4 regions of the Bradyrhizobium sp. USDA 4454 genome follow, and region 3 is predicted to be linked to each of the others. Evidence: riboswitches for the same ligand, from Rfam matches in the RefSeq annotation. Region 3 holds a riboswitch; each other region holds the start of a gene.

Region 1 (7,343 bases), 6.6 Mb from region 3:
GCTCGTTCCAAAGTCGCGTGAAATACTCAAGACATCCGGACAGGATTGTCCTTCGCTTTTCCCAGCTGTCGATGGCATGGCCGGCTCTCGGAGGTGTGACAGCTACATCTGACCAATAGGTCAGGAGCCGTCGGTCTTCGAAGGGAAAGTCGAAGAGCGTGGCAAGCATCTGCGTCGTCAGCTCGATCGAGACCATATTCACCCAATTGAACGGATCATTGCGCGGCAGCCCGTCCAGAATCACCCTGACCCGCGAGCGGATCAGACTTTCAAACTTCGCCAGGTTATCCGGTGCAACTATCGGACTTACGGTATTGCGCTGCCCGGCGTGTTTTGGAGGACCCATCTTAATGAAGCTCGGGGTCCAATGCTCGTCAGGCACATCGACGATCGTGACACCGTGTTCTGACGAGAATGCCTTATGGTTTGTATCCACCGCGACAATATCGCGGTACTTCGTGACGGACCAATAGGGGCCATAGCAGCTATCTTGGCAGTAGTGAACGGGATCCTCCCTTCGCAGCCGCTCGAAGTACCCCCATATGCTATCATCCTGAAAGCGCTTGGCTTCGCTAACATCCAGCTTGCTCAGCGGGATACTCGACGCCTCATCGGCTCTACGTGCCGATCTGGCTTTCATGATGGTCTCCGCAGATTTTGTTCATTCGAGAGCATACGGGTCCGCATAGTCGCTCTCCACGACCGTCCTCTTGTGTTGATTGCGAGCATGTCCTCGCTCCAACAGAGTATCTCAAAGCGCGAGCCGGCCCCTCCTACCATTTCCGGCAGTCAGAACCGCATTGACTTTCCATATCGATCTGCTTGTGGCTGGCCGAGAGCCATCATCCCATGGTTCGGCGCCAGGGCTGCGCTGTAAAGGGGCGCAAGCTCAGAACGCAGCTCCGCCACCCGCATGCCGCGAGGCTAAGCTTGTCAAACTCGCAACACATACGCGTTTGAGCACCGACCGAGTGCGCAGGTTCACTATCGACTGCCTGCTCTGTCGACGCCAGAACGGCCGATCCTCCACAAGCATAAGGACCTGAGCGACTGATGGTGAGTGGCGCCAGATCCAGCGGCTTTGCTGTCACGGGTCCGCGATAATCATTTCGAGCGGACCAGATCGATGTCACGCGATGTGGCCTTCCTGCGCGGTCTCCAGCGGACTTTCGCGAAAAGTCCTAGGTGCACCAGAATCGAAGAGCAAAAGCGTTGTTGCGTTCGTGCTAGATACGGCCGAAAGTAGCCCATACTCCCTCTTCGCCGTCCCAGCTGCCGCGGCTTGCTGCCTTGGAGTACTCCGTAGCGCGCTGCTCGAAGAAGTTGGCGTGCTCGACCCCATTGAGGATCTCGACCAGCCAGGGCAATGGATGCGGCTTGAGCTGGGTAAACCCGCTCTGACCAGCCTCAAAAAAATCGAAGACCGGGGCAATCCCGAGCTGGGTCAGCCGCCAATCGGCGACATAGCGGACATAGGCATGGATCTGCTCAGGGCGCATGCCATCGATCTCGCCGAGACCAAAGGCGAGATCAACGAAGTTTTCCTCCAGCTTCACCATGGTCCTGGCGACGTCGATGATGTCGTCGCTAACGGAGCGCGTCACCGCGCCAGTTTCGCGGTGCCATTCGTGAAATAGCTTGATGATGCCCTCGCAGTGGAGACTCTCGTCGCGCACTGACCAGCTCACGATTTGTCCCATGCCGTTCATCTTGTTGTGCCGCGGAAAGTTAAGCAGCATGGCAAAGCTCGCGAACAAAGCCATGCCTTCAGTAAAGGCGCCGAACATGGCCAGCGTGCGAGCGACGTCGGCCACAGTATGGACGCCGAATTGGTGCATGTAGTCAGCCTTGGCGCGCATCTGCGCATAGCCGCGGAATGCCTCAAACTCGGCCTTGGGCATGCCAAGCGTCTTGAGCAACAACGCATAGGCGTCAATATGGACGGTCTCCATATTGGTGAAGGCAGCCATCATCATCTGCACAGTGAGCGGCTGGAAAATCGGAATGTAGCGCTTGAGATAATTGTCACCGACCTCGATGTCCGATTGAGTGAAGAAGCGGAATATCTGGGTGAGCAGCGCGCGCTCGTTGGCAGTGACACGATCCGACGCCCAATCCTTGAGGTCGGAGCCGAGCGGAACCTCCTCGCCCATCCAATGGGTCTGCTGCTGACGTTTCCAGAACTCGTAAGCCCAGCCATAGCGATCAACGTCATAGCTTCCGGTCGAGTCCAGGAGGCCGACCCGTCCCTTGCCGATCAACGTGCGCGGATCGACAGCCGAGAGGTCAATCACTGACATGCAAGGCACTCCTCATAGTCGGTGCGCTGCGGCTGCGGTCGTTCCGCCTCGTCACGGCCGCTGATTTTGCCGGCGAACGCTGCGCGCGAGATCGACTTCGAACGGCAGTAATAGAGGCTTTTCAATCCGCGCTCCCATGCCGTCCAATGCAGCATATGGAGATCCCACTTATCGACGTCGGCCGCCAGATAGAGGTTGATCGATTGGCTCTGGCAGATGAACGGCGCGCGGTCGGCGGCGAGCTCGATGATCCAGCGCTGATCAATCTCGAAAGCGGTGCGAAAGATCGCTTTCTCGTGCTCCGAGAGGATGTCGAGATGAGCGACCGATCCCTCGTGCGCTATGATCGACTGCCATATCGCCGGGGTGTTGGCGCCCTTGGCCGTGAGTACCCTGGCGAGATGCGGATTGCGCACCGAGATGGCGCCAGACAATGTCTTATGGGTGTAAATGTTGGCCGGGACTGGCTCGATGCAAGCGCTCGTGCCGCCGCAGATAATGCTGATCGAGGCGGTCGGCGCAATTGCGATCTTATGGCTGAATCGCGCCATCACGCCGCGTTCCAGCGCATCCGGGCAAGGGCCGCGCTCGCGAGCGAGCGTCACCGACGCCGCGTCGGCATCACGCCGGATTTTCCGGAACATGTTCAGATTGAACGACTTGGCCAGGACGCTCTCCATCGGAATGCCCTTGGCCTGAAGGAACGAGTGGAAGCCCATGACACCTAGGCCGACGGAGCGCTCGCGTAGGGCAGCATAGCGGGCACGTCTCATGCCCTCCGGCGCCACCGTGATGAAGTGGGTGAGCACGTTGTCAAGGAAACGCATGATGTCTTCGATGAAGCCCGGCTCCTCGCTCCACCGGTCCCATGTCTCGAGATTGAGCGATGAGAGACAGCACACCGCGGTGCGCTCCTCGTCGCGATGATCGATGCCGGTCGGCAGGGTAATTTCGCTGCACAAATTGGAGGTTGAGACCTTGAGGCCGAGGTCGCGCTGGTGCTTGGGAAGGGCGCGGTTCACGGTGTCGATGAACAAGAGATAAGGCTCGCCGGTCTGCAGCCGGTTCTCAAGGATACGTTGCCACAGCTGGCGAGCGTCGATCTCGCGAACCATTTCGCTGGTCTTTGGACTGCGAAGCGCGAACGCTGTCCCGGCTCGCACGGCATGCATAAATTCGTCAGTAACGTTGATGCCGTGATGCAGGTTGAGGCTCTTACGATTGAAGTCGCCGGACGCCTTCCGGATCTCAAGGAACTCCTCTATCTCGGGATGTTGGACATCGAGATAGACTGCCGCCGAGCCCCGCCGCAACGAGCCTTGACTGATCGCCAGCGTCAGGCCGTCCATGACGTGGATAAACGGGATGATGCCCGAGGTGACACCGCCCTTCACCTTCTCGCCGATCGAGCGAACATTCCCCCAGTAGGTACCGATGCCGCCGCCGTTGGAGGCAAGCCAGACGTTCTCGTTCCAGACGCCGACAATACCTTCGAGCGAATCCGAGACCGAATTGAGGAAGCATGAAATGGGTAGACCACGCGAGCTGCCGCCATTCGAGAGCACCGGCGTCGCCGGCATGAACCACAGTCGGGACATTGCATCATATAGACGCTGAGCATGTGCAACATCGTCCGCAAACGCGCACGATACCCGCGCAAACATGTCCTGGACGCCTTCGCCCGCGAGCAGATAACGGTCGGTCAATGTCAGCTTGCCGAACGATGTCAGGAGGCTGTCGCGCGATCGATCAAGGGCAAGGTCAGACGGCTTTGGAGCTGGCGCGAGGGGACGCGGCAGCGGGGCCAGCGATGGAGGCTGCGCAACAGACCGCTGAAGCGGGGCAAGCTCTGCCTGTGCGTGCGCTGCCCGCACACTGGATGGTGTAACGAGGTGACCCTGTTGATCGAAATCAAAAGACGGCGACATCGGCAACCCCGCGATGTTTGGAGCCGGGGCCGCGGACGACTTGCAGGGAGACAAACGTCCCTCAGTGCAAGCGCTCCACCGGGGCACCCCGCCCGAGGACGTTTGTTCTGTCGCGGCAGGTCTCCTGGCTTGCGGGTCGCTGCGGCTGTCGACCTTCCCGGCGCGTTTCTGCGCCAGTGGCCCATGATGACAACCGCTCACCGCCTACAGTTGCGGGGGCAGCCCCGGAGTAGCCGTTCGGCGCACCGGGTTCCCTCTTAGCTTCCTGTCCTACAAGATAAAGGATGGAAGAACCATGACAGATCTACATCTAGGCGTCACATGCCGAGATTCGTCAAGTCTCGTTTGGGGTACATCAAGCTTCAGAAGAGGACACCGCGAAGTCAATGAATGGAGCGGCCGGCGCCGAGCACCGGTATGTTCCGATATCCATACACGTCCACCTGTGGCTGTTCAGGCAAATCAATCCAGAAATCCGGCCGACCATTCATCAGTCTATGCTGATCTGGAACGTAGATCCTACCAAAGGCTCTGAGACCGTTTTTTCCGTTCCGATGAGTATGAGCGGATCTTCAGCTCAAGATCTTCGAAGCTATCAGCGTCAACGATCCAGATGAAATCGTGTCTAAGGCGCTGGAAAGCTATCATGGACGTAGCCGACGCAGTCAGCTCCTCGACGTACGACGCTCCCCGCGCGATCTCGCTGCTCGAACGGCTGAGGGCCCTGAAGAACACGAAAGCTCATCGAGCTCGCAGCGGCTAAGCCGCTGTAAGCGCGACGAAACCGGCTCCCTTCGTGAATTTACCGTCGGCGCAAGCCTTGTCTCACAATGAAGGAGCAGGTCCGTCCCACCGAGATCGCCTGGTCAATATCTTTCTAGCCAGTACAGCTGCTGTTCGGCGCGCATAGCAGATCGATTTGGTCGCGGCGCATCTAGGTCGCCGCCCTTCTGATCAATTCGGCACGTGCCCGGTGCATGTTTGTAGCGGACCAATTGTCTGGCCCATTCTCGCGATCTGCCGATAAAGGCTTCGCCTACTGTTCGGTGCCCAAAGAAGTCAGGTTGGTCCTACTCGGCCGCGTCCATCAGGATTTCCGGATCGTTCGCGCCTCTCATCGCGACCCAGAGCACTCTTCGCAACGCGCGAAAGCCTCCAGGGCCGTGCTGGATCACGCCCGACGCGCTTGAATCGTACCCGACGTCATGTTGCAGGATTCGGCGCAAGCCACGACTGTTTGGCAAACAAGCTTGGCATTTCGGACCCGATCGGAACAACGTATGTCGCCTCTGGGCGGTCTCATGTCGGCGATTGACTGCGCGGTCCGGCGACACGGAGATGATGTGGTCCTCAGGATCGAGCACCTCCCGGAGCCCGATTTGCGGCTCTCCTCGACAACATTAAGAGCTGTCGAGCTGACGTGTTTCTGGAGGAAAGGAGGATGCTAGGCGCAGACATGGTGGTAGGCGGCAATCGACACCCAGAGAGAGGAGCGCCGTACGGGTCCTCCTGTAGCCTGTTGTCGAAACCAGCGTGGCAAGGCACGGGCTTCATTCAAGGCATCTGGCCCAACGTCCAAACTCCGGTTGCGATCGTTTCAGGCAAGACGCGACGCTGCGTTAGCTGCGCTCGATCTGCGGCAATTGCCTGCTCCGGCACCTGAAAGGACCAGATACATGACGGCATACCCTAGGGTCTTACAAGAGTTGCGTGTGGTTGAGCCCGGCCATCGGGTATTGGAGATAACCACGACCACCGGCTGCATCGTCAGATGTTCTTATTGCTCCCAGGACAAGTTTGCAGATCGCCAAAGGCCCGTATCCCAAGCCAAGCATCTGGGTGTTCAGGATTTCAAGCAATGTCTCTCACGCGTACCGACAGCTACTGGCATTAGTTTTTCCGGATATTCGGAACCCTGGTTGCATCCGCATTGCAGCACGATGGTTGAGCATGCTTACGCACGCGGCCACGACGTCCGGATCTTCACGACCCTTGTTGGAATGAACAGGACTGACGTTCGACGTCTGCAAATGCTCCGATTCAAGACTTTCGTCGTGCACGTTCCCGACGATGGCACTTATATGAACAGCCGCCTCGTCGGAAAAAACTACATCAATGTCATGCGCCGACTGATTGAGGCAAACATTCCCTCGATTCAATTTGTGATCCTGGGTAAAATCCATCCTGATCTAGCCGATGTAATCCCCGCCAAAAAGCTGCAACGCTTGCGGCCGCTGAGTAGCAGGCGAGGACATATAGATCCGAAAATGATCACCCCGCGGCAGCCGATCGCCGGCACTTTGACATGCAATGGGAAACAGCAACATCGGAATGTCCTTCTTCCAAACGGCGATGTTACCTTGTGCTGCATGGATTTTGAGCGGCGTCATGTCATTGGGAATCTTTTGCGCGACGAGTACGAAGATCTGTTCGAAGGCCGGATCTTTAGCGAAATCGCCGACCGCATGAACGGTACGGATGGCTTTCTACTTTGCAGGACGTGTGAATTTGCCAAACCGGAGCCGGAATGCTGTAGGGCCCCTGCCCGCGCGCTGTGAGGAATGGCGATACCAATGGAAGCTCGCCGCACCAGCTGGACTCGTGCCAGAAGGCGGATCAGAGCGCGCTTCGGCGAAATGCACGAGCCGGGGCCCGCCCGTAAGAGAGCCCCGAGGATCGCCTATGTTCAACTGGTGCGACTGGAGGTGGTAGATGCTTTTCCGGCAGGATGACGAACGATTCGGCCTCGCGGTTGATCTCGTGCCTCTCGATTGATCCAAAAGCCCTTGCCGTGTTCAGCAATTCAACACCGCTCTCCAATGGAAGTTTCGAGAGTACAAGAGAGCGTAACGGGCCTGCCCCACATGCCCGCCTTGACTCGACCAACGTTGCGCTTGCAATTCAGCCAGGTGAATAGCTACAGAATATTTCATCCACGATCGATCACAACGACATCGACTTGCGGATCGTCCCAAGAAAACCCGCACACGGCGGCGCCGGTGCCGTCAGCTCCCACAAACCGTGCGATGTGGGCATCCGACAACTCGTTCCCCGGAAGGTCATCACCTGCGCATCGTGAGATTCTGCCGCAGAATCAACTGCGACATTGTACGCT
Region 2 (7,343 bases), 560 kb from region 3:
GGCGCGATGACCGGATCCAATTCGGAAAGCTCGCTGGAATCGTTCGGCGCCGCGATGCGCGATCGCCGCTGGATCGAGAACGTCGCGACCGAAAGCGAGGTCGGCGGCATCCTCGAGCGTCTCGCTAATGGATTGAACGAGGGCGGCATCGGCATCGGCATCCTCAACGCCTATGCGCCGGGCGCCGGCGTGCAGGAATTAACCGCGGTGTGCCAGCTCGCCGCCAATCATGCGGTGCCGACCTTCACCCACGTCGCCTACATGTCGCGCATCGACCCCGAGAGCGCGGCCGAGGCCTATATCCGCCTGATCGGCTATGCCGGCGCCACTGGTGCGCATATGCACATCTGCCACTTCAACTCGTCGAGCAAGACCGACATCGAACGCTGTGTCGCGCTGATCGCCAAAGCGCAGGCGCAGGGCCTGCCGATCACGGTGGAAGCCTATCCCTACGGCACCGGCTCGACCGTGCTGGCAGCGACCTTCTTCAGCGATCCGAAGTTCGAGGAGCGCAACGGCCTCGGTTACGATTCGGTGCAGCGTGTGACCGACGGTCACCGTTTCGGCAGCCGCGAGGAGCTGCTCGCTGCGCAAGCCGCAGATCCCTCGGCGCTGGTGCTGTGGCATGTGCTCGATATCGAGAACAATTCGCATCACCGCGACCTGCTCGACATGGCGGTGCTGTATCCGGGCGGCGCGATCGCCTCCGACGCGATGCCGTGGACGCTGTCGGACGGCCGCCCCTACAGCGGCGATGCCTGGCCATTGCCGGATGATGCCACCTCGCATCCGCGTTCTGCGGGCTGCTTCACCCGCTTCATCCGCGAATGGGTGCGCGAGCGCAAGAAGCTGTCGCTGCTCGAGGGCATCCGCAAATGCGCGCTGATCCCGGCCGAGATCCTGTCGGCGAGCACGCCGGCGATGCGTGCCAAGGGCAGGCTGCAGGCGGGTGCCGACGCCGATGTCGTGGTGTTCGACTACGAGACGCTGAGCGATCGCGCGACCTTCTCGGCGATGAACCGTCCGGCAGAAGGCGTGCGCCACCTCGTGGTCAGCGGCCAGCCGCTGATCAATGATGGCGTGCTCGATGTCGCGGCGCGTCCCGGTCGGCCGGTGCGCCGGCCCGTCACCGGGGGCTGAGGTGCCGGTCCCGATCCTGCTGGTCGCGGGCTTTCTCGGGGCGGGCAAGACCACCGTCGTCAACCATCTCTTGGCGCATGCGCAAGGCAAGCGCATCGCCGCCGTGGTGAATGATTTCGGCGCCATCAACATCGACGCCGAGCTGATCGCAGGCAGCAGCGATGGCGTGGTCAGCCTGAGCAATGGCTGCATCTGCTGCACGCTGGAAGGCGACCTGCTGCGCACGCTCGCCAATTTGCTGCGGCGTGATCCGCGTCCCGAATTCATCGTGATCGAGACCAGCGGGATCGCCGATCCCTCGGACATTGTGCGCAATCTGATGGATCCCGTGATCTGGCGGGAGGCGCCGCTGGAGACCGTGCTGTGCGTGGTCGACGCCACGCAGCCGGTGGCCGCGCTGGACGATGCGCTGCTGCGCGCGCAGCTGCGGGCCGCCGATGTGGTGGCGCTGAGCAAGGTCGATCTGGCCGATGCAGCCGCGTGCGCCGCGATCCGCGACGCCGTGCGCGCGGTGCGTCCGGCGGCGGTGATCGTCGATGCGCTGCACGGCGAGGTGCCGACGGAGCTGCTGTTTCCCGCGGATCTCGATCCGGCGCCGCGCGAGACCGCACCGCGACGGCCGGTGTCCGATCGGTTCGAGACGCTGAGCTGGACATCGGAGCGGCCGGTGCGGCTGCCGCGCTTGCAGCAGGCGATCGGCAAACTGGCGCCGAAGCTGGCGCGCGCGAAGGGATTGTTCGAAACGGTCGAGCAGCCCGGACGGCTGACGGTATTTCAACTCGCCGGCGGCCGCGCGACCTTGGCTGCCGGCGGCGTGCCGGCAGCAGGCGTGCCACGCACGCGGATCGTGTTCATCGCCGAGATGGGTGCGCTCTCGCGCGCCGAGATCGATGAGGTGATGCAGGGATGCGTCGAAGCGGAGTGAAGCGGAGTTTCCCGTCATCCTGAGGAGCCGCGAAGCGGCGTCTCGAAGGATGCACGGCCCACCAATTGACAGCCCATCCCGCACCACCTATCGTTTTTGCCGACGGTTCCCTTCGGGGATCAAAAGGGAATGCGGTGCGGGGGTGCCCCAATGCCGCAGCTGTCCCCGCAACTGTAAACGGCGAGCCTTTCGTCAATTTGCCACTGGGCTGTTCAGTCCGGGAAGGCGTCGACAGGCGATGACCCGTGAGCCAGGAGACCTGCCGTCAGTCGTGGTCACACGCGAGCACATCGGGCGGGGGCGTCCTGGTGGGATCGGAGCACTGCCCTTTCGGCAAGGCCCTGTCCGCGTTCGCGGTGACGTGCCACGTTACCGCGAGTCGTTTTCATGTCTCCGTCCGCTCCCGTTGCGCGCAAATGGCGCCTCGGTCTCGTTTGCTCCCTGTCATCGCTGCTGCTGCCGGCCGAAGGCTCAGCACAAACACCGCCACCCACCGCGCTCGATCCGATCGAGGTCGCACCCTCGGCCTCAGCGAAGCCGAAGCCTGCGGCGCGAGGCCAGAACCTGGCGGCGGCGTCGCGGCCGCGCGTCAGACCCGCGCCGTCAGCGGCAGCGGACGGCCCACCGCGTGCTGCAGCGTCGGGCACATCGGGGACGGCATCGCCGACGCTCAACGCCACCACGCAAGGAAGCACCGGCAGCCGCCTCAACCTGACGCCGCTACAGACGCCGGCCAGCGTCGAGATCGTCACGGCGCAGACCATCGCCGAACGCGGCCAGCATAATGTGCTCGATGCCGTTACCCAGAACGCGGCCGGGTTCATCGCAACACCGGCGCCCGGCAATGGCGGCCTGTCATTCAGCACCCGCGGCTTCGCCGGCAGCAACTCGGTGATGACCTTGTATGACGGCACGCGCTTCTATATCGGCTCCGGCACGCTGACGTTCCCCTACGACACCTGGTCGACGCAGCGCATCGAGGTGCTGCGCGGCCCGGCCTCTGTGCTGTACGGCGAAGGCGCGATCGGCGGCGTTATCAACGTGATCCCGAAGAAGCCGCAGAGCACACCTTACAACGAGGCCGAGGTCTCGCTCGACAGCAACATGACGCGGCGGCTTTCGGTCGACAGCGCCGGTCCGGTCAATCCCAATGTGTCCTATCGCATCAACGCCACCGGCAACATGTCGGACGGCTGGGTCGATCGCGACAAGACCGTGAACGCGGTGGTCTCCGCCGCCGTGCGGGTGCAGGCCTCGGACAATCTCGCCTTCACGCTGGCCGAGGATTATGGCGACCGCAGCCCGTCGCGCTATTTCGGCACGCCGCTGGTTGGCGGCGCGATCCAGGACGCGCTGCGCTCCAAGAACTACAACGCATCGGACAGCGCGATCCGCTACCAGGACAGCTGGACCCAGTTCAAGACCGAGTGGGACGTCATCGACGGCATCAAGCTCAACAACACGCTGTATTACCTGACCAGCGAGCGGCACTGGCGCGACATCGAGAACTACACCTGGAATCCGAACACCCGGCTGATCGATCGCACGAGCTATATCGAGATCTTCCACGACCAGGAGCAACTCGGCAACCGGATGGATGCAAGCTTCAGCGGTCATGTGTTCGGGCTCGCGAATCAGTTCGTCGCCGGGTTCGACGTCAACCGGATCGACTTCACCCACACCAACAACTCGCCCTATGGCGGCGCGTCGGCGGTCAATCCTTACGTGTTCGATCCCGGGTCGTTCTTCGCGACCACGACGGCGACCACGCCCGGCTTCAATGCGATGGTCAATCAGTATGCGTTGTTCGCCGAGGATCGTCTGTCGCTGACCGATCAATTGTCGCTCGTGACAGGCGTCAGGTACGACCGCCCCGAAGTCGACCGGACGGACTACAAGACGCCGGCGAACAGTTTTGAGACCACGCTGTCGGGCACCAGCTGGCGCGCTGGCCTCGTCTATGAGCCGATCAAGAACCTCGCGTTCTATGGTCAGTATGCGGTCGGCGTCGATCCGGTCAGCAACCTGATCTCGCTGTCGACCTCGCAGAAGACCTTTCAACTCGCGACCGGTAAGCAGACCGAGATCGGGGTCAAGCAGTCGTTCTGGGGCGGCCGCGGCGAGTGGACGCTGGCGGGCTACGAGATCGTCAAGACCGGCTTGACGATTCCCGATCCGAGCAATCCGACCGCCGGCCTGGCATTGCAGATCGGCCAGCAATCATCCCGCGGCGTCGAAGGCTCGATCGGGCTCGCGCTGAACGACGGCTGGCGCGTCGATGCCAATCTTGCGCTGCTGCGCGCCCGGTACGACAACAACAGCCAGGTGGTCGGCGGCAAGATCGTCAGCTACAACGGCAATGTTCCGGTCAACGTGCCGCAGCAGGTGTCGAACGTCTGGCTGACCTGGGATTTCGCGCCCAACTGGTCGGTCTATGGCGGCGTGCAGATCGTCGGCGCCATGTACTCCGACCTTGCCAACACCCAGTTGCGGCCCGGCTACAACGTCGTCAACGGCGGCATCAGGTGGAAACCGGATGACCGCACCACGGTCGCGTTCCGCGTCTACAATCTGTTCGACAAGGTCTACGCGGTCACCGCGAACGGCACCGGACAGTGGCTGCTCGGCATGCCGCGCACCGCCGAATTGTCCGTCAACGTGAAGTTCTGATCATGCGCAACGCTCTGATCCGGCGCGGGCGGCGATGGCTGTATGTCATCCATCGCTGGATCGGCATTGCGACGTGTCTGCTGTTCGCGATGTGGTTCATCTCCGGCCTCGTCATGATGTATGTGGCGTTTCCGCGCCTCACCGACAGCGAGCGACTTGCCGCGCTCCCGGTCATTTCGTGGGGCAAGGTGCAGGTCACGCCGGATCGGGCGATGGCGATCGCGGAGATGGAGCATTATCCCCGCGATCTCCGTCTCGCGATGATGGATGACACGCCAGTCTATCGCGTGACCGGCTGGAAGGGAGGCGCCGTCACCATTTCGGCGATCGACGGTGCTGTCATCGACCATGTCACGCCGGATCAGGCACTCGCGGTCGCTCGCCATCATCCGCATGCGGTGCGGCCGCAATTGCGCGATACGGTGACGCGCGACCAATGGTCGGTCACCGCACGCTTCGATCCGATGCGGCCGCTCTATCTGATCGGCCTCGGTGATCCCGATGTCACCGAGCTCTACGTCTCCTCGCCCAGCGGCGAGATCGCGCTCGACACCACGCGGCGCGAGCGCATCTGGAACTGGCTCGGCTCGATCCCGCACTGGATCTATCCGACCGTGCTGCGCAAGGACGGCCCGCTGTGGCGGGACGTGGTGCTGTGGATCTCGGGCGCGTGCCTCGTCGTCGCGGTCACCGGCTTCTGGATCGGCATTCTCCGGTTGCGATTGGTGCGTCGCTACGCAAGCGGCGCGATCTCGCCGTATCGCGGCTGGATGGCCTGGCATCACATCGCCGGTCTCATCGGCGGCATCTTCGTCTTAACCTGGATGCTCAGCGGCTGGCTGTCGCTCAATCCCGGCGGTGCGTTCTCCGCTCGCGGCGTCACCCGGGAGATCGCGGTGGCCTATAGCGGCCATGACGCGCCCGGCATCGTCGCGGACTTCCGGTCGTCGCCGTCGGTGCCGGCGGCGGAGGCGCGCTTCGTCTGGATTGGCGATCGCAAGCTGATGATGCTCGACGACGGCAAAGGCCGTCGCAGCCTCGCCGATCCCTCGACCGGTGCGCCCGCGACGCTCGCGCGGGACGAGATCATCGCCGCCGCCCGGCGCGCGATGCCCGGCGCCGCGGTTACCTCGGTGCTGCAACTCGATGAACCCGATGCCTATTGGTACACGCTGCACCAGGCGCGCGAGCTTCCCGTGCTGCGGATCGGCTTCGACGATCCGGCGCAGACCTGGCTACACATCTCCCCGGTTACTGGTGAAATTCTCGACCGCAGTGACGACAACCGGCGGTCCTACCGTTGGCTGTTCAATGCGCTGCACAGTCTCGACTTCCCGCTGCTGCTGTACTACTGGCCGGCGCGCGATGCTGTGGTCTGGCTGCTGTCAGCGGTCGGCACAATTGTTTCGATCAGCGGCATCGTGATCGGCTGGCGTCGGCTGCGCCGCGCTAAGGAGACCCGTGTCACCCGCGCCTGGGGAGCTACTTGACCGTCAGGTGCACGTCTGCCGCCGGCCGGTCGGGAACCCATCCCAGTGCAAAGCGCTGACCGGCAATGATCTCATAGGTCGAGAGCTTTGATGCGACTGCATCGCGGAAGCGGAGATAGGCATCGCGTTGCCGCCCGTTCGCGCGGGCCGCCGCCAGGTTGAGCCATTTGTAGGCCAGCACGAAATCCACGGGAACGCCGTGGCCCTTGTCGTAGGTCAGGCCGAGCATGGCTTGAGCGAACGGGTCGCCCTGCACGGCGCCGCGGTAGTAGCAATCGGCGGCGGCGTCATAGGCCTGCGGCACGCCAAAACCGTGCTCATACATGAAGCCAAGCAGGCCGAGGGCGCGAGCATTGCCGCGCTCGGCGGCCGGCGCGAGCTCGCGGGATGCCCTGACGTAGTCGCCGCGATGGAAGGCGGCGGTTCCGCGCGCCAGGCTGTCGGCACTGGCGCCGGAGGCACTCATGGCCCAAAGCGCGACCGCAAGCGAAGCGCAGAGGCCTTTCCGTGGCGCACGCATGCGGCGCATCCTGTCGCTCCGCTTAGTGGAAACTGGTGGTGATCGGCGCATTGGTCGATGTCGTGGCGATGCTGCCGCGCAATTTCGATCGCAGCTCCTCGGCCACGACCTGGGCGTCGGTGCCGTTGCGGATGATCTGCGGGCGGATGAAGATGATCAGCTCGGTGCGCTGGGTGCCGTTGCTCTGATGCCCGAAAGCGTCGCCGAGGCCGGGAATCTGGTCGAGCACCGGAAGCGCATTGCGGGCGCCGCTCTGCTGTTCGCTGATCAGGCCGGCCAGCAGCACGGTCTGGCCGTTGGCCACCGAGATCTGGCTCTTGACCCGCCGTTCCGACACCGTGGGCGTCAGGTTGACCGTGCTGCCGTTGCTCTGGGGAACGTTGCTGATCTCCTGCTCGACGTCGAGCCGCACCGTGCCGTTCACGCTGACGCGAGGCGACACCTTCAGGATGATGCCGGTGTTGCGATAGTCGATGGTGTTGACCACCGTGTTGCTGGTGGTCAGCACCGTCGCGCTGCCGGTCGACACCGGGACGACGTCGCCGACCTGCAAGGTCGCGACCTGGTTGTTGATCACGACCAGCGAGGGATTGGACAG
Region 3 (7,343 bases):
AGGTGCGAGCCTCTTCGGCGAGCCTCGAAGGGCGACGGCCCCACTTCCTCCGCGAACACCAGGATGCATCCGGGCCGTGCATCCTTCGAGGCTCGCTCCGCTCGCACCTCAGGATGACGGAAAGCGGGGAGTCACCGCGTCACGCGCTGCAATTCTTCCGTCAGCCGGTCCAGCGCGTCCGCCAACATCACGCCGCCGCACACCGTGAGCCGCTCCGGCAGCACGATGCGCTTGCGCTCCGGATAGAGGCGCTCCAGCGCCGGATGCAGCAGGAAGGCGCGGCCCTCATCCTCGGCGCGATCGCCGGCCTCCGACACCAGGATGAAATCCGGCTGCAACTTCACGATGGCCTCGAGCGAGGCAAATCCGCCTGCACCGAGGCCGAGTTCACCCGCCGCATTGGTCAGGCCGGTTGCCGCCAGCAGCGCGTTGATGAGGCTCTGGTCGCCCGGCACGAAGCCGCGCCGCTCCAGCGGCAGCACGCGATAATGATGCGCGCCCGCCACCATCCTCGCCCGCGCGATCGCCGCATCGAGGCGCGCGATCTCCACCTCGGCACGATCCGGATGCCGCACCACATCGCCCATCGCGCGGATCTGGTCCCTCACCTCGTCCAGCGTGCGCGGCACGGTGAATTCGACGAGATGCAGCCCGTTGGCCTTGAGCAAGTCACGCGTCGCGCGTTTGTCGAACAGGCTGACGACGACGATGTCGGGTTTGAGCAGCAGCACGTCTTCGGCGCCGCCGGACAGAAGCGGAAAGTGTCGCGCCTGCTCGGCAGCCCAGGATTGCCAGGCATCGCGCGAAAAGCGGCTCAGGCCAATGATCTGGTCCGGGTCGGCCAGCGACAGCACGAGCTGGTCGCTGCAAACATTCATCGAGACGATGCGCGGTCCGGCGGCGGACACGGCACCACACGACACGATCCATGCCGCCGCGGCCAAGGCTGCGAGACGCCACGCGCGCATCAGACGTCGGCCCAGGGCACGATGACCGCCTCGCGCTCGAATTCAGCGCGGTAGGCACTGATCCGGAACACGCTCGCGAGGACGCTCCCGGACAACGCTTCCACCGGCGCGCCTTGTGCCGCCAGCCGCCCCTCCGACAGCACCAGCACATGATCGGCAAAGCGCGCGGCCAGGCCGAGGTCATGCGTCACCACGATGACAAGCACGCCGGTGTCGGCGACGTCGCGCAGCTTCTGCATCACGTCGATCTGGTGGCGCGGATCGAGCGAGGCGGTCGGCTCGTCGGCGAGAATCACCGGCGCCTCGACCGCGAGCACGCGCGCCAGCGCGACGCGGCTGCGCTCGCCGCCGGAGAGCTCGGTGACGCGGCGATCACTGAACTCCGTGACGTCGACCGCCTGCATCGCCCGCAGCACCGCCTCCATATCCTTCGGTGACAGCCGCGCCGGATCGGTCGCGCCATGCGGATAGCGGCCGAGCGCGACGATATCGCGCGCCGGCAACGGCCAGTGCACCATGTGTCCCTGCGGCAGATACGCAAAACGTTTCGCCCGCTCGCGCAGCGGCAGCGAGGCCAGCGCATCGCCGCCGATCCGGATCTCGCCGTCGGATGGAATCAGTCCGGCGAGCGCGCGCAGCAGCGTGGTCTTGCCGGCGCCGTTCGGTCCAACCAGCGCGACCAGATGGCCGGCAGCGAGCGACAGCGAGATATCGTGCAGCACCTTGCGGCTGCCGAGCGAGGCATTGAGCGCGGTGGCGGAGAGCAGCGTCATGCCACGCCTCCACCGAGCGCGCGGCGCTCGCGCATGATCAGGTAAAGGAAGAACGGCACGCCAATGATCGAGGTCAGCACGCCAACCTTGATATCCGTGGTCGAGGGGATCATGCGCACCGCGATATCGGCCGCGAGCAGCAGCGCCGAGCCGGTCAGCGCGCTCGGTACCAAGAGCCGCGCCGGATCGTGCCCGATCACGGGGCGCATCAGATGCGGCGCGACGAGGCCGATGAAGCCGATCGTGCCGGTCACCGCGACCGCGCCGCCGACACCGAGCGCCACGCCCGTGATCACCAAGAGCCGCAGCCGTCCGACATCGAGGCCGAGGCTCTGCGCGGCCTCCTCGCCGAGCGTCAGCGCGCGGAAGGCGCTCGCCTGGCTGAGCAGGATCGCCGCGCCCGCGACGATGAAGGGCAGCGCCAGCGTGACATGCTGGAAGCTGCGGTCCTCCAGCGAGCCGAGCAGCCAGAACGCGATCTCCAGCACCACGAAGGGATTGCTGGAGAGATTCATCACCAGCGCGGTCGCAGCTCCCGCGAAGCTCGAGATCGCAAGCCCGGCAAGAATCAGGATCAACAGCCCGGCATTGCGGCCGGCGATCGCGAGCAGCGCGAAAACCGAGCCGAAGGCGGCGATGATCGCCACCACCGGCAGCGCGTAGGACCGCACATCGGCGAGGCCGAGCGCGATCACCAGCACCGCGCCGAACGCCGCCGATTGCGGCGCGCCGAACAGCGACGGCGAGGCCAGCGGATTGCGCAGCAGGCCCTGCAGCGCCGCGCCCGACAGTCCGAGAATGCCGCCGATCGCGAATGCCAGAATGGTGCGCGGCAGCCGGATCTCGCGCACGATCACCTGCGCGACGTCGCTGTCGCCCCCGAACAGCGCCTCGATCACCGCGAGCGGCGGCAGCCGCACCGGCCCGATGCCGAGCGAGACCACGCACAGCAGCAGCACGAGCGCGAGCAGCGCCGCGGTGGCGCCCCACCGCCGCCGCGCCGCGACCTCGGCCGCCAAGGCAAAATCCTGCACGCTCATCTCATCCATGCTCTTACAGCGATCGCCGTGGCAGACAAGCGACACCCGACAAAAACCGTGGCCGTGCGGCCGGTGCCCGACTTCCGCCGGATTGACTTTGCTGCGCAGCCGAACCCTAGATGACCATGACGGTTCTTTCATGAGATGAAAAGGGAATGCGGTACGGGGAAACTTCCCCAACGCCGCGGCTGCCCCCGCAACTGTATGCGGTGAATCCTTCGTCACAGGCCACTGGGAATCTCGGTCCTGGGAAGGCGACGAAGGGTAACGACCCGCGAGCCAGGAGACCTGCCGTCAGCCGTGGTCACACGCGAGGATGCCGGTCGGGGAGTACAGGCATGAGCTTCACCTGATGCGGCAAGCACGACGGTGAGGCTGCTTCGCGGTGACGTGCCACTGACGTTGCCGAGGTCTCGTCCATGTTTTCCTTCCCACCCGATCGGCGCCGCGCGCTTCTGCTCGCGTCGACGATGATCTTGCCGACGATCATCGTCTCAACGGCGCGGGCGCAGCAGGCGCCCGTTCCCGATCAGCTGCCGGCGATCGAAGTCAGCCGATCCGGTGACCAGAACGTTACCCGCGCCAAACCGCCCGCTGACGAGACCCCGGCCCCGCGGCGCCCGGCGCCGGGCACCACCCAGAGCAGCCATGCGGGTAGCGGCGCCGGATCGAGCTCGGCTGGAGCCGGCACGGCCACAGGCACCGGCGGCAGCAGCGGCGGCCGCCAATTCGCCGGCATCGTCGGCTCCTCCTCGACCGTGATCACGGCCGATGACATCGCGCATTCGCCGTCGCAATCGCTGCCCGAGATCCTCGCGCAGGTGCCGGGCGTGCAGTTGCAAACCCCCTATGGCGGGCCGAACGGCGCCAAGACCTCGGTCGACCTGCGCGGCTTCGGCGCGTTTGCGACCGACAACACGCTGTTCCTGCTCAACGGCCGCCGCCTCAACGACGTGGACAAGGCCGGCTTCGATCTCACCACGATCCCGCTCGATTCGATCGAGCGGATCGAGATCACGCGCGGCAACAGCGGCGCAGTGCTGTACGGTGACAACGCAGTTGGCGGCGTGGTCAACATCATCACCAAAACCGGCGCCGGTGGTCCGCCGGCCACGATGCGCGCCGAAGCCGGAGTTGGCTCGTTCAACACCCGGATGGCCGCGGTCTCCGCCGCGCTGAGTGCAGGGCCATGGTCGACCTCGTTCTACGGCAACGGCATCAAGTCCGACGGCTACCGCGTCAACAATGCGCTCGATCAGCGCAACGCCATCGGCACCGTCAACTACACGGCATCAGATTTGACCGCCTTCCTCACCGTCACCGGGAGCGACCAGAAGCTCGGCCTGCCCGGCGGACGGCTGGTCGATCCGTCGATCGGCGTCAACGAGCTGCTGACCGATCGTCGCGGCGCGGCGACGCCGTTCGACTACGCCAACCAGCAAACCGCGAGCGTCACGACCGGCTTCACCAAAACACTGGTGAACGGCGTCGACCTGATCGTCGACGGCGGCTGGCGGCAGCGCGAGACGCAGAGCGGCTTCTTCGGCACAGTGCCGACCATCAGCTTCGCCTCGACCTACAATGACGCGGCGTTGCAGACCTGGTCGCTGACCCCGCGGCTCAGCGCCAAGACCATGATGCTGGGCATGCCGTCCACGATCCTGACCGGCATCGACTACTACGATTCGACATTCCGCGAGGCCCGCGGCGCCTATCAGGGCGTCGACCCCACCCACGTCTACAACATCGGGCAGCAGAGCGTGGCCGGCTATTGGCAGCACACGCTCGGCCTGCTGCCGACCACCGATTTTTCCTATGGCGCGCGCGTGCAGAATACCAGCGTCTCGGCGCGCGATCGCTACGATCCGAATGCGCCGTTCGCCTTCGACACCCAGGCCGCGCCCTTCGACAGCAACGAGACGCAATACGCATTGCATGTCGGCGTCGAGCATCGCTTCACCAATATTTTCTCGGTGTTCGGCCGCGCTGCGCGCGCCTTCCGCACGCCCGATGTCGACGAGCGCGTTGCGTCGGGGCCGGCCTTCGATCCGGTGACATTCGCCCCGATCCCGCAGAATTTTCAGCTCAAGACGCAAACATCTGAAGACGTCGAAGCCGGCTTCCGGGTCAAGACCGATCGCTTTCAGGTCCAGACCAGCATCTATCTGATGGATCTCGATAACGAGATCCATTTCAATCCGGTGCTGTTCTACAACGTCAACCTCGATCCGACCCGCCGCTACGGCTCCGAGACCAGCACGTCACTCAAGGTTAGCGACACCGTCACCTTGCGCGGCGGCATGGCGATCGCCCGCGCGGTGTTTCGCGAAGGCATCTGGGCCGGCAACGACGTGCCGCTGGTGTCACGCACGACCGGCAATCTCGGCGTGACCTGGAATATCTGGCAGAATTATCTGGTGTTCGACGCTACGGTGCGGGCCTGGAGCTCGCGCATCATGGACAACGACCAGGCCAACACCCAGAGCAAAAATCCCCGGCAACGCCACCGCCGATATCAAGCTGAGCGGACAGGTCGACCGCTTCTTCTGGTCACTCAGCGTCAACAACCTGTTCAACGCGCTGTATTACGACTACGCCATCGCAAGCACGTTCACGGAAGGCCGCTTCTCGGCCTACCCGCTGCCCGGCCGCACCTACATGGTCAGGGCCGGCGCGACGTTTTAAAGCATGATCCGGAAAAGTGGGGACCGGTTTTCCGAAAAGATCATGCTTAAACAAGAGAGAGTGTGGCGGGATGTGAGCCCACCACACCCTTTCCTCACATGACGAGTGCCCGCAAACTGGGATAGAATTCCGGCACAAGATTTGATCCGCGCAGGGGAAACCGATGGCCAAGGCCGGAAGGATGAGCAAGGACGGCGCCAAGAGCAAAGAGAAGACTGACGACAAGTCGAAGGTGCCTCCGCCGCCTGTATCGAAGCAGGACGACGAGTATTACGAGGATGGCGACATCGCCACGCCGAAACTCGACCGCTACGGCAACGATGACGAGCCGTTGTGAGGGATAAGCGATATATGTCGCATCCCGGCGAAGGCCGGGACCCATAACCACAGGATCGAAATGTTGAAGCGCGCTGTGGCCCCTGCGCGTCGTAACAATCACCGCTGGTGGTTATGGGTCCCGGGTCGCGCTTCGCTTGCCCGGGACGACGTGGGGATAGGGTTACGCGAAATCCTCGCTCTCTATCTTTGCAATACTCCCGCGATCGAGCAGATGCGCGCCGAAGCCGCCGCGCGCCAGCGATGAGGCGATCGGCGGCGAGGCCAGCAGCAGGGCGGTGGTCATCGCCAGCGGCAGGGCGCTGAGCCAATCGAGCCGCACCGGCGTCAATTCCTCGGTGCTTGCCCGGTAGAGGCCCCCGCCCGCGGCGATGCGGCCGCATTCCCGGATCAGGTCGCGCCGGGTGCCGTCGCGCGATGCGCTGCCGAGCAGCGCCTGCATGGCGAGATGCGTGCGCACCCCGGCGCGGCTTTCGGCCAGCGGCGCCGGCGTCTCACCGAGCGAGACGCGCAGCAGCAGATCGACCAGATCGGTGCCCGACCGGTACGCGTTCATGGGCTCAACCAGCCGCGGGTTGCAGTCGATCAACAGCGGCGCCGCGCTGTCGAGCGGCATGATGACGTCGACCGAGAGCGCGCCGTGCCAGCCGAGATGCGCACCGATGCTCTCGAGCGCGGCGCGGATCGCCGGCCGGCTCACGCTCTCCTTGATCGCCTCGCCGCCGCCGACCCCGGCCGCGATTTGCCGGTAAGCGTGGAAGCCGACCAGCATGCCGCGCGAGAAGACCGACTGCGCCTTCTCGACAGTGCCGGTGATGAGATCCTGCGCCAGCACCTCGCCGGCAAAGTCGCCGGCGGAGTCGAGATCGTAGAGCGCGCGGTTGAGATCACCGGCGTCGCGCACGAACCAGATGCCGCGGCTCGCGGTGCCGACCGACGTCTTGACCACAGACGGAAACCGCAGGCCGTCGCGCAGCTCGTCGGCCGAGTTCACGATCCGGGTCGGCGGCTGCGGCAGGCCGAGTTGGTCGAGCAGGCGGCTGAAGCCGGCCTTGCTGTGCACGGCACGATAACTGGCGAAGTCCGGCAGTGCGAGGCCGGTATGCGACGTCAGCCGGGGCGCGGCGCGGGCGTACAAGAAGCCCTGTTCATGGGTCGGCAGCAGCACGTCGAAATGCTGCGACGCCAACAGGCGCTCGACGAAGCCGAGATAACCGGCCGGATCCGACCGCAGCGGCGGACAATGGTGATATTTGCGGACAAAGCGGGAATAGCGCGCCAGGCACCAGCGCGAGGGGTCGCAGACCTCGACGTGATGGCCGGCCAGTCCCAGGATCGTGATCGCCTCGCGGCCGGAGGTGCTGGAGCCCTCCGACACCAGCACGCGGAGCGGCTTTTTGGCGTCGATCATGGCCGATCATCACCGCGCCGCCGCACTTTGTCGCCGCCTTTAATGCCGCATGTGTCGATCCGGCACGCCCGCGCCGGGGGCAGCCATGCGCCTGCGTTCATGGACAATTAGCGGCCAGTCTCTATTTTCG
Region 4 (7,343 bases), 6.3 Mb from region 3:
GCGTCAGCTCAATACGTCGACCCTGCCGGTTTCGAGCCGATATAGACCGCCGACGATCTTTAGTGTTTCCTGCTCGACAGCCAGGTTCAGGATCGGGCTGGTGGATTTGAGCTTATTGACGTTGTCGATCACATTCTGCCGGATCACATCGGCAGAGCTGTCACCTGGTTGGTGGCGCGCCCCTCTTACGGCAGGCGCGAGCGCGCTGACGATGGAGCGGATATGTCCCGGCGCCGGCTTGCCTTCGTCAAGCGAGTTGATCGTGGCGTCTATCGCGCCGCAGTGATCGTGACCGAGTACCAGGATCAACGGCGTGTTCAGTGCAGCAACCGCATACTCCAGGCTACCTAGCGTGTCATCGTTGACGAAGTTACCGGCGAGGCGGCATACGAATAAATCACCAAGTCCGCAGTCGAAGGCAAGCTCGGGCGCTACCCGCGAATCGGCGCAGCTCAGAACCGCCGCATATGGATTCTGACCATTGACTAAAAGTCGGCGCTCGCGTTCCAGATCGCGTCCTCGCGACACGCTCTGCATATAACGATCGTTACCCTCCATCAGCCGCTTCAGCGCAGCATCGGGCGAGAGCAGGTTATCCAGCTTCGGCGGTGCTGTCGCTTCGTTCGCGTCGACAATGTTGCCGGCAAACGGCACGACCAATGCCGAAACAGCGAACAGCAACAGCGAGCGGCGCGAAGGCGCGACGTCGGCCGGATAGGGAGTGCTCTGTGTATGGTTTGCATGCATGGTAGGACACCTATCGCGCGGCTCTATGCCACCCCATGGCTTCGGCCTCTTTTTCGCTGCAGAACCAGCGTTCAGCCGGCTTCTTCGTCATGTCGATTTGTCCGTAACTGATTTGCCCCGGAGAGTGATACGTGCGCTCGCCAGTACCGTCGACGGTGCCCTTTATCAGGCAGTCGGGCGAGGGTGGGTCAGATAGCAAAGCGGATCCGAGCAGGAGCTCCTGGGCCTTGTTCGGCACCGAGCTCGCGCCGACAATAATCGTGCTCTTGTTGCGGTGGCGCCAGTCCCAGGGGGTGATGAACGCCCCCGACCACAAGCCGGCAAAGGCATTGCTCGCCACCACCTCATTGACGACGTAAACATGGGTGGATGGATCGAATGACAGTGCCCAACCGGAGCTTACCATCCAGGCGTTCACGTCCTGGCCCTCGATAAAGCAACTGCCGAGAGACCTGCCGTACTTGTCTACTCCTGCGGTCTGACAATCCCATATTCGTCCATTCGAGTAGTTGATAAGGGCGTCACGAGCAGCTACCCCGCAGGCCCATTTCCGACCATGAGCATCCAGGCAAATCTGATCGGTCTCAGGGGCCTCGATACCCGAGAGCCGAATTCGCGTTTGCTCGATCTCTATCATGTTGGCGTCGAGGATTTGGGGAGCACCGCTCAGTTTCGCCGCGCAAACAGGAGACGCGATGATAGCGAGGAATGCTGCCATCATTACGCGGTACTTCATCCTGGTATCCCTTCGCTCTTGGTTCATCAGCTCACAAAATCCCAACGATCCGGTGTCGTCCAGCCGACTGCTTGACCGCATTGGTCCGTCATTTGGTCAGCATCGTTCGACGATGCATTTGTGCAAGCTTGCCTATATTTTCAGCCTACGACCTGACGCTGGGTAAGATTCAAGAGATTTCTTTTGGGGGCGCTCGAACGGAAGAAAGCACGGTTCGGCATAATGGCGAGCGTGCGGACTGACGGGGCCGGTTTTACGGACTTGCCGGTGCAAAGGCGTCCTCGCACCTATTGCGAGTGGGGGGTGGTTGTCATTTCAAAGCGATGAATCAATCCACAACACGTGTCGGCACTCAGGGCATTGCGGCAGTTAGCGCTGCAGGGCTTAGGCGACTCACCCTAATAATCATGTTTAACCGCCTCGCTGCACAATGGGATTGAAATGGTTATGGCCACCCCTGAACTGCCGGTCTCCTGTTACGCGCTTGAAGTCGACGGCCGAGTCAAGGCCGAATTCGCAACCAGAGACGGCGCCCGGGCTGGTGGAGCAGAACTAAAGAAGCGTTTTCCCACGCTTCAAATCAAGATCTATGACGCGCAGACGAATGCGCGCGAGGAAATTTAGATCAGGCTCAATTCGATCTTCGACCCTCGCAGCACGGCTGTGGAGCTCCTCGCCGGGGGCACTCGGGAAAGGGGCCCGCCGCCATCGAGGATGCCGGCGTCGCTATCACTGCCCCGTTCCCGGGGTCCCTCTTAATCCGGTCTCGTCGCTGCACTCGCTCCCGCGGGTGCTTGTTGGTCGCGCGATGCGCTGGCGCGCACGCCGGATCTGGCTTGGCGTCAGCATCGCCTCGCTTGGTCCGTGAAGGATGGCATGGCGCTCTGGCGAGAGCTCGCATGTGGCTTTTGTACCAGTTCCGCCGCGGCTACTCGTCTGAAGGGGCAAGAGCCATCCTGATGCCTGGCTTTCCCGATTGGGGCTTGCAGGCCGGAGCGAGGCCTGCCTCCTGCTGGCATAGCTGGGCGCATCAATTCTCCAGCGCATGGGCCTGCTGTCGCCCCGAGGCGCTCAGCGCTCAAGGAGTAACGCTGCCATCCCGATCATTTGTCGAGGCCTTTCGCACCCCCTTGAATGCGTTCCGTTCGTTTGGCTCTATGTGATGGAACCAGGAGCCGGGAGGAAAAGTCGCAATCCTCTTGGCAAGGAAAGATTGCGGCTCCCAATTGTGCCCCTCGCGCTTCTCGAAGGTGATGACCCCATTTTCGGTAAAGTAGCGGGGGCCTGGTATGTTGCAGTTCACCAGCAGCAGAACGCGCCACCGGTGCGCTTTCTCGGTCGGCTTGTCATTCGCCGCCGTAACGTAATCCACGACAACAGGTTCGATGATATGACAACGGCCGTGCCGGAGAAGATCTCCGAGCTTGCCCTGCGCGGTCGTCACAAAGTTGAAATTGGCCGGATTATGCAGAAAACCAAGGTTTGCGTCTTTTTCGCCGTCGGTGACTTCACTGGCGATGAGTGAAAGCGCCAGGGCGCGCCAGCCGAATTCGATGGGCTTTGCATAGGGAGACGCAACTTCAATCTTTCCGTCGGTCCCGACTTTCCAGGTAATAACGTAATGTTCGTCTGAACTGTTATCCTGATGTCTGGTCCAGGAAAGATAAACATACTCAGTGTGGTCGATGCCTTCGGCGATTCCCCAGTTTCGAGGGACGAAGTGCGCCACTTTCGAGACCTTGGAGACAATGTGCTCGATTGTCTCACCGTCTCGTGCTCGCCAGGTTGACTTGACGCGTTCGACGAGCGCGTTTTCGCCGGCTCGGGCACTGCTGGCCGCCGCAACCAGCCCAGCAAGGAAAATCAGCCATTGACAGAGACGATGCACGTGCCTTGCAGACATTCTCTTCATCACGGCCGAACCATCGGTTTTGATCTGCGCGTCAAAGCGGCAGCCTTCAATCTGTCCTCGATTGGAAGAAGTTAGCGGCAACGTGACGCGGGCGCCTGCGATGTCCCGCGCGAGCAGGCGCTATCCCCTCGATGTCACGCGCCGCTAACTTCAGTGGGCCAATCACAACCTCAATCTGCTGTGCTGGACCTGCCCAGGGGGAGAAGCCTGGGCATCCCGGAGCTTGCATCCTTCGTGCCAGGAAATAGCCGGCAAATCGCGCCAGATTCGTGCAATGTTTGTTGGCTTTCCGACGGCGCTCGTTTCAATGTTTCCATTCAGCCGATCCGCGCGGGCTTGTTCAGCTTTTGTGGAGCCGATCCTCGAGGCGCAAGCGAAGGCCGTTGCAGATTTACGAATGAGGAATCGGGAAGAATTTTTGAAAGGTCTTGAACCGTCCGGTCTGGTGTTGTCACCCGAACGCCTGCGATCTCTATCGGCTCGCAAATGATCATATGCCAAAGTCGGTCATCACTGCCGGGCGTACGGAATCGTTCGGAAGCTCATCGTCAGGCAGGCAGATGATATGGTGTGCGCGTTTTCTGCCTACGCGCACGATGGTGCAATCTAGTCAATCGTCCAGCTGCTTCGGCTCCGCATTCATGGTTGGATGAGCCGCTGTTTCCAGTGGAATCGGGCCGGCAAGCGAGAAACGATCAAGTATCGCGCTAACTTCCTCTCGAGTTGCTCAACATTCTCGAGAGCATCTGTTTGACGGATTGATTCATGAACGCTTTCACCAATCGCCCCAACAGGCCGATCGCAAAGATGGTGACAGCAAAGACGCCAACGGCGCTCCAAACAGCCATTTTCATTGCGGGGTTTCTCAGTGTTCGTTGAGGCGAATCGATATGCGTTCCTGCGCATTATCGGCATCACAGACCGCAAGTCGCCTACCAGGATTGGTTGGCACGCAGATCAACATGCGCGCCGGGCATGCTGACGGTTTGCGGCGTTTTGCCCCCGGCGGCCCTTCTCGACTGCCGAGAGACCGAATGCCAGCACGCTCGAAGCGCGCGACTTGCGCCTTCGACAATTCCTTTGAGACCTATATTGGAGAGAGCTTCCACTCGTGGTCCACTTTCGATGTCAAATAGCCATTTCAGTCACCGATGATGGCAGCATTGACGTGAGAGAGTCATCTGAGAGGTTGACGGAAGAGGTCTGTTGCAGATAATCGAAATCGTAGAGGTTCTCCGGTCCCGCTGGATCCGGAGCTAAGAGGGAAGCCGGTGAACAGGCCGGCGCTGCCCCCGCAACTGTAAGCGGCGAGCCGCTGTCCAACAAAGTCACTTAAGCCCGTGAGGCTTTGGGAAGGCCGGACAGTGGCGATGACCCGCGAGCCAGGAGACCTGCCTCGACCACATATACGTCCACGGGCGGGGTGTCCCGGTGGTACGCCAAGCAGCCGCTCTCGGGCGAGCGTGCTTGCGTCCGCCATGGCCTTTGCCCCCAACTACGGGGTTAGCGCTATGTCTCTTCTCTCCCTTCCGGTCGCCACGCTTGGAACGCCTCGGATCGGTCCAAGACGCGAGCTCAAACGCGCGCTTGAAAGTTACTGGGCCGGCGCAATCAGTGAACAGCAATTGCTCGAGGACGCATCTGGCCTGCGCGCTGCGAACTGGGCCCGCCAAAAATCCCTCGGTGTCACCGTCATTCCGTCCAACGACTTCTCTTTGTACGATCAGGTGCTCGACACCTCTGTCATGGTTGGGGCCATCCCGGAAGTCTACGCGTCGAAAATCGAGCCGGTTTCACTCAAGACGTACTTCGAGATGGCCCGCGGTTCACAGTGGGACCGCCAGAATGCGAGTTGCAGCCCCGGATCGGGCGGATATGGCGCGCCCGCACAGGAGATGACCAAGTGGTTCGACACCAACTACCACTACATGGTCCCTGAATTTCGTCGGGGACAGACGTTCCGCCTGTCCTCGCGAAAACCTATCGAGGAGTACGAGGAAGCCAAAGCCCTCGGATTTCAGACCCGCCCCGTCCTGATCGGGCCGGTCACATTCTTGAAGCTTGGCAAGAGTGCGGATCCTGCGTTCCAGCCACTGTCGCTCCTGGACGAGCTAATACCGGTCTATGTCGAGGTTCTGCAAGAGCTAGCCAAGCGGGGAGCAAACTGGGTTCAATGCGATGAGCCCTGCCTGGTCCTTGATCTGGAGGAGCGGGCGCGAAAATCTTTGCTGCACGTCTACGATCGGCTCGCCAAGGAAGTACCCGACGTCAAGATCATGGTCGCGAGCTATTTCGGCGATCTCGGCGATAATCTGGACACAGCTTTGAACATGACCGTTGCCGGACTGCACGTGGATTTGGTTCGCGCGCCGAACCTGTTGGACCGGATCATTGCTGCCCGGCGAAGCGACCTCATCATGTCTCTCGGCGTCATCGACGGACGAAATGTATGGCGGTCGAACCTGTCGACGCTCCGCCAGCAACTGGATCCCGCCATCGCGAAGCTAGGCAGGGATCGCGTCCAGATCGCTCCATCCTGCTCGCTGCTTCATGTGCCCGTCGACGTTGAACTCGAGACCGGACTTGCATCCGATCTCAAGAGCTGGCTTGCCTTTTCGGTACAGAAGATGCGTGAGCTCGCGATCCTGGCGCGGGCACTCGCGGGTGATCAGAATGTTGCTGAAAGTCTCGCTGAATCGGAGTCGGCCGTGACGTTCCGTCGGACTTCACCAAAGATCCGCGATGCGAATCTCGCGGTACGGATGCGAGCGATTGACCAGGCCATGCGCCGGCGCGCCAGCCCATTTGTCCGTCGGGCCGAGATCCAGCGCAAACGCTTTGGACTACCGGCCTTTCCCACCACGACGATTGGATCTTTCCCGCAAACCCCAGAGGTCCGTAACGCCCGCGCAGCACATGCGCAAGGCGCCATGAGCGACGAGCAATACGACAAGTTCCTCAAGGAGGAGACCGCGCGCGCTCTGCGTTGGCAGGAGGACATTGGGCTGGACGTCCTCGTGCATGGCGAGTTTGAGCGCAATGACATGGTGCAGTACTTCGGCGAGCAACTCGCCGGGTTCGCATTTACCAGGAATGGTTGGGTACAATCCTATGGCTCGCGCTGTGTCAGACCACCGATCCTGTTTGGCGATGTTTTGCGGCGAAAGCCGATCACCGTGGATTGGTGGCTCTACGCGCAATCACTCACCAGTAAGCCGGTGAAGGCGATGTTGACCGGACCAGTAACGATCCTGAATTGGTCATTTGTTCGCGATGATATTCCAAGAGGCGAGGTCTGCCGGCAGATCGCACTGGCGATCCGCGACGAAGTCCGTGATCTCGAGATAGCCGGTGCGGGCATGATCCAGATCGACGAAGCGGCCCTCCGCGAAGGATTGCCATTGCGCCGATCGGAGTGGGCGGCCTACCTTCAATGGGCCGTCGATAGCTTCCGGATATGCTCATCAGGCGTTGCAGATCAAACCCAGATTCATACGCACATGTGCTATTCGGAGTTTAATGACATCATCGACGCCATCGCTGCAATGGATGCGGATGTCATCTCGATCGAGACGTCGCGCTCGAAGATGGAGCTGCTCGACGCGTTCAGGAGCTACAAATATCCTAATCAAATCGGGCCGGGCGTTTACGACATCCATTCTCCCCGCATTCCCGAGGCAGGGGAAATGAAGGAGCTGATAACATTGGCTCGGCAGCGGTTGCAGGACTCGCAGCTTTGGGTAAATCCGGACTGTGGTCTGAAGACGCGCAAATGGGAAGAGGTTCGCCCGGCGCTGATCAATATGGTCGCCGCCGCCCGGCAACTGCGCGCAGCATCCGATCGGCCAGGTCCTTGATCCTGCGCTTGGCTCTCTCCTCCAGGACGCTGATCCGCTCATAGCGCGTTTGCGCTCTCGATCATCTCGACCGAGCTCGGACAAAAAAACG

Evidence for each region. A riboswitch is a leader RNA that binds a small molecule or an ion and turns the genes downstream of it on or off. The one in region 3 is predicted to bind cobalamin.
Region 1: linked by a shared signal. The riboswitch ahead of ACVIW0_RS06860 (ribonucleoside-diphosphate reductase subunit alpha) and the one ahead of ACVIW0_RS37525 (TonB-dependent receptor) in region 3 are both predicted to bind cobalamin.
Region 2: linked by a shared signal. The riboswitch ahead of ACVIW0_RS34905 (TonB-dependent receptor) and the one ahead of ACVIW0_RS37525 (TonB-dependent receptor) in region 3 are both predicted to bind cobalamin.
Region 4: linked by a shared signal. The riboswitch ahead of metE (5-methyltetrahydropteroyltriglutamate--homocysteine S-methyltransferase) and the one ahead of ACVIW0_RS37525 (TonB-dependent receptor) in region 3 are both predicted to bind cobalamin.

The regions. Positions count from the first base shown of each region.
Region 1 is NZ_JBTRCN010000001.1:1,472,295-1,479,637, reverse strand. It holds gene ACVIW0_RS06870 (cytochrome P450) at 1-640, opposite strand, end outside; gene ACVIW0_RS06865 (ribonucleotide-diphosphate reductase subunit beta) at 1,227-2,300, opposite strand; gene ACVIW0_RS06860 (ribonucleoside-diphosphate reductase subunit alpha) at 2,291-4,228, opposite strand; cobalamin riboswitch at 4,326-4,541, opposite strand; gene ACVIW0_RS06855 (radical SAM/SPASM domain-containing protein) at 5,905-6,786, shown strand.
Region 2 is NZ_JBTRCN010000001.1:7,489,885-7,497,227, reverse strand. It holds gene ACVIW0_RS34915 (amidohydrolase family protein) at 1-1,140, shown strand, start outside; gene ACVIW0_RS34910 (CobW family GTP-binding protein) at 1,088-2,065, shown strand; cobalamin riboswitch at 2,152-2,346, shown strand; gene ACVIW0_RS34905 (TonB-dependent receptor) at 2,453-4,735, shown strand; gene ACVIW0_RS34900 (PepSY domain-containing protein) at 4,738-6,225, shown strand; gene ACVIW0_RS34895 (tetratricopeptide repeat protein) at 6,218-6,691, opposite strand; gene gspD (type II secretion system secretin GspD) at 6,768-7,343, opposite strand, start outside.
Region 3 is NZ_JBTRCN010000001.1:8,048,191-8,055,533, forward strand. It holds gene ACVIW0_RS37510 (ABC transporter substrate-binding protein) at 132-968, opposite strand; gene ACVIW0_RS37515 (ABC transporter ATP-binding protein) at 968-1,741, opposite strand; gene ACVIW0_RS37520 (FecCD family ABC transporter permease) at 1,738-2,781, opposite strand; cobalamin riboswitch at 2,894-3,091, shown strand; partial or broken gene ACVIW0_RS37525 (TonB-dependent receptor) at 3,201-5,466, shown strand; gene ACVIW0_RS37530 (hypothetical protein) at 5,630-5,803, shown strand; gene ACVIW0_RS37535 (hypothetical protein) at 5,966-7,213, opposite strand.
Region 4 is NZ_JBTRCN010000001.1:1,703,505-1,710,847, forward strand. It holds gene ACVIW0_RS07695 (carbonic anhydrase) at 4-747, opposite strand; gene ACVIW0_RS07700 (thermonuclease family protein) at 758-1,483, opposite strand; gene ACVIW0_RS07705 (hypothetical protein) at 1,931-2,107, shown strand; gene ACVIW0_RS07710 (nodulate formation efficiency C protein) at 2,562-3,476, opposite strand; cobalamin riboswitch at 4,607-4,808, shown strand; gene metE (5-methyltetrahydropteroyltriglutamate--homocysteine S-methyltransferase) at 4,907-7,252, shown strand.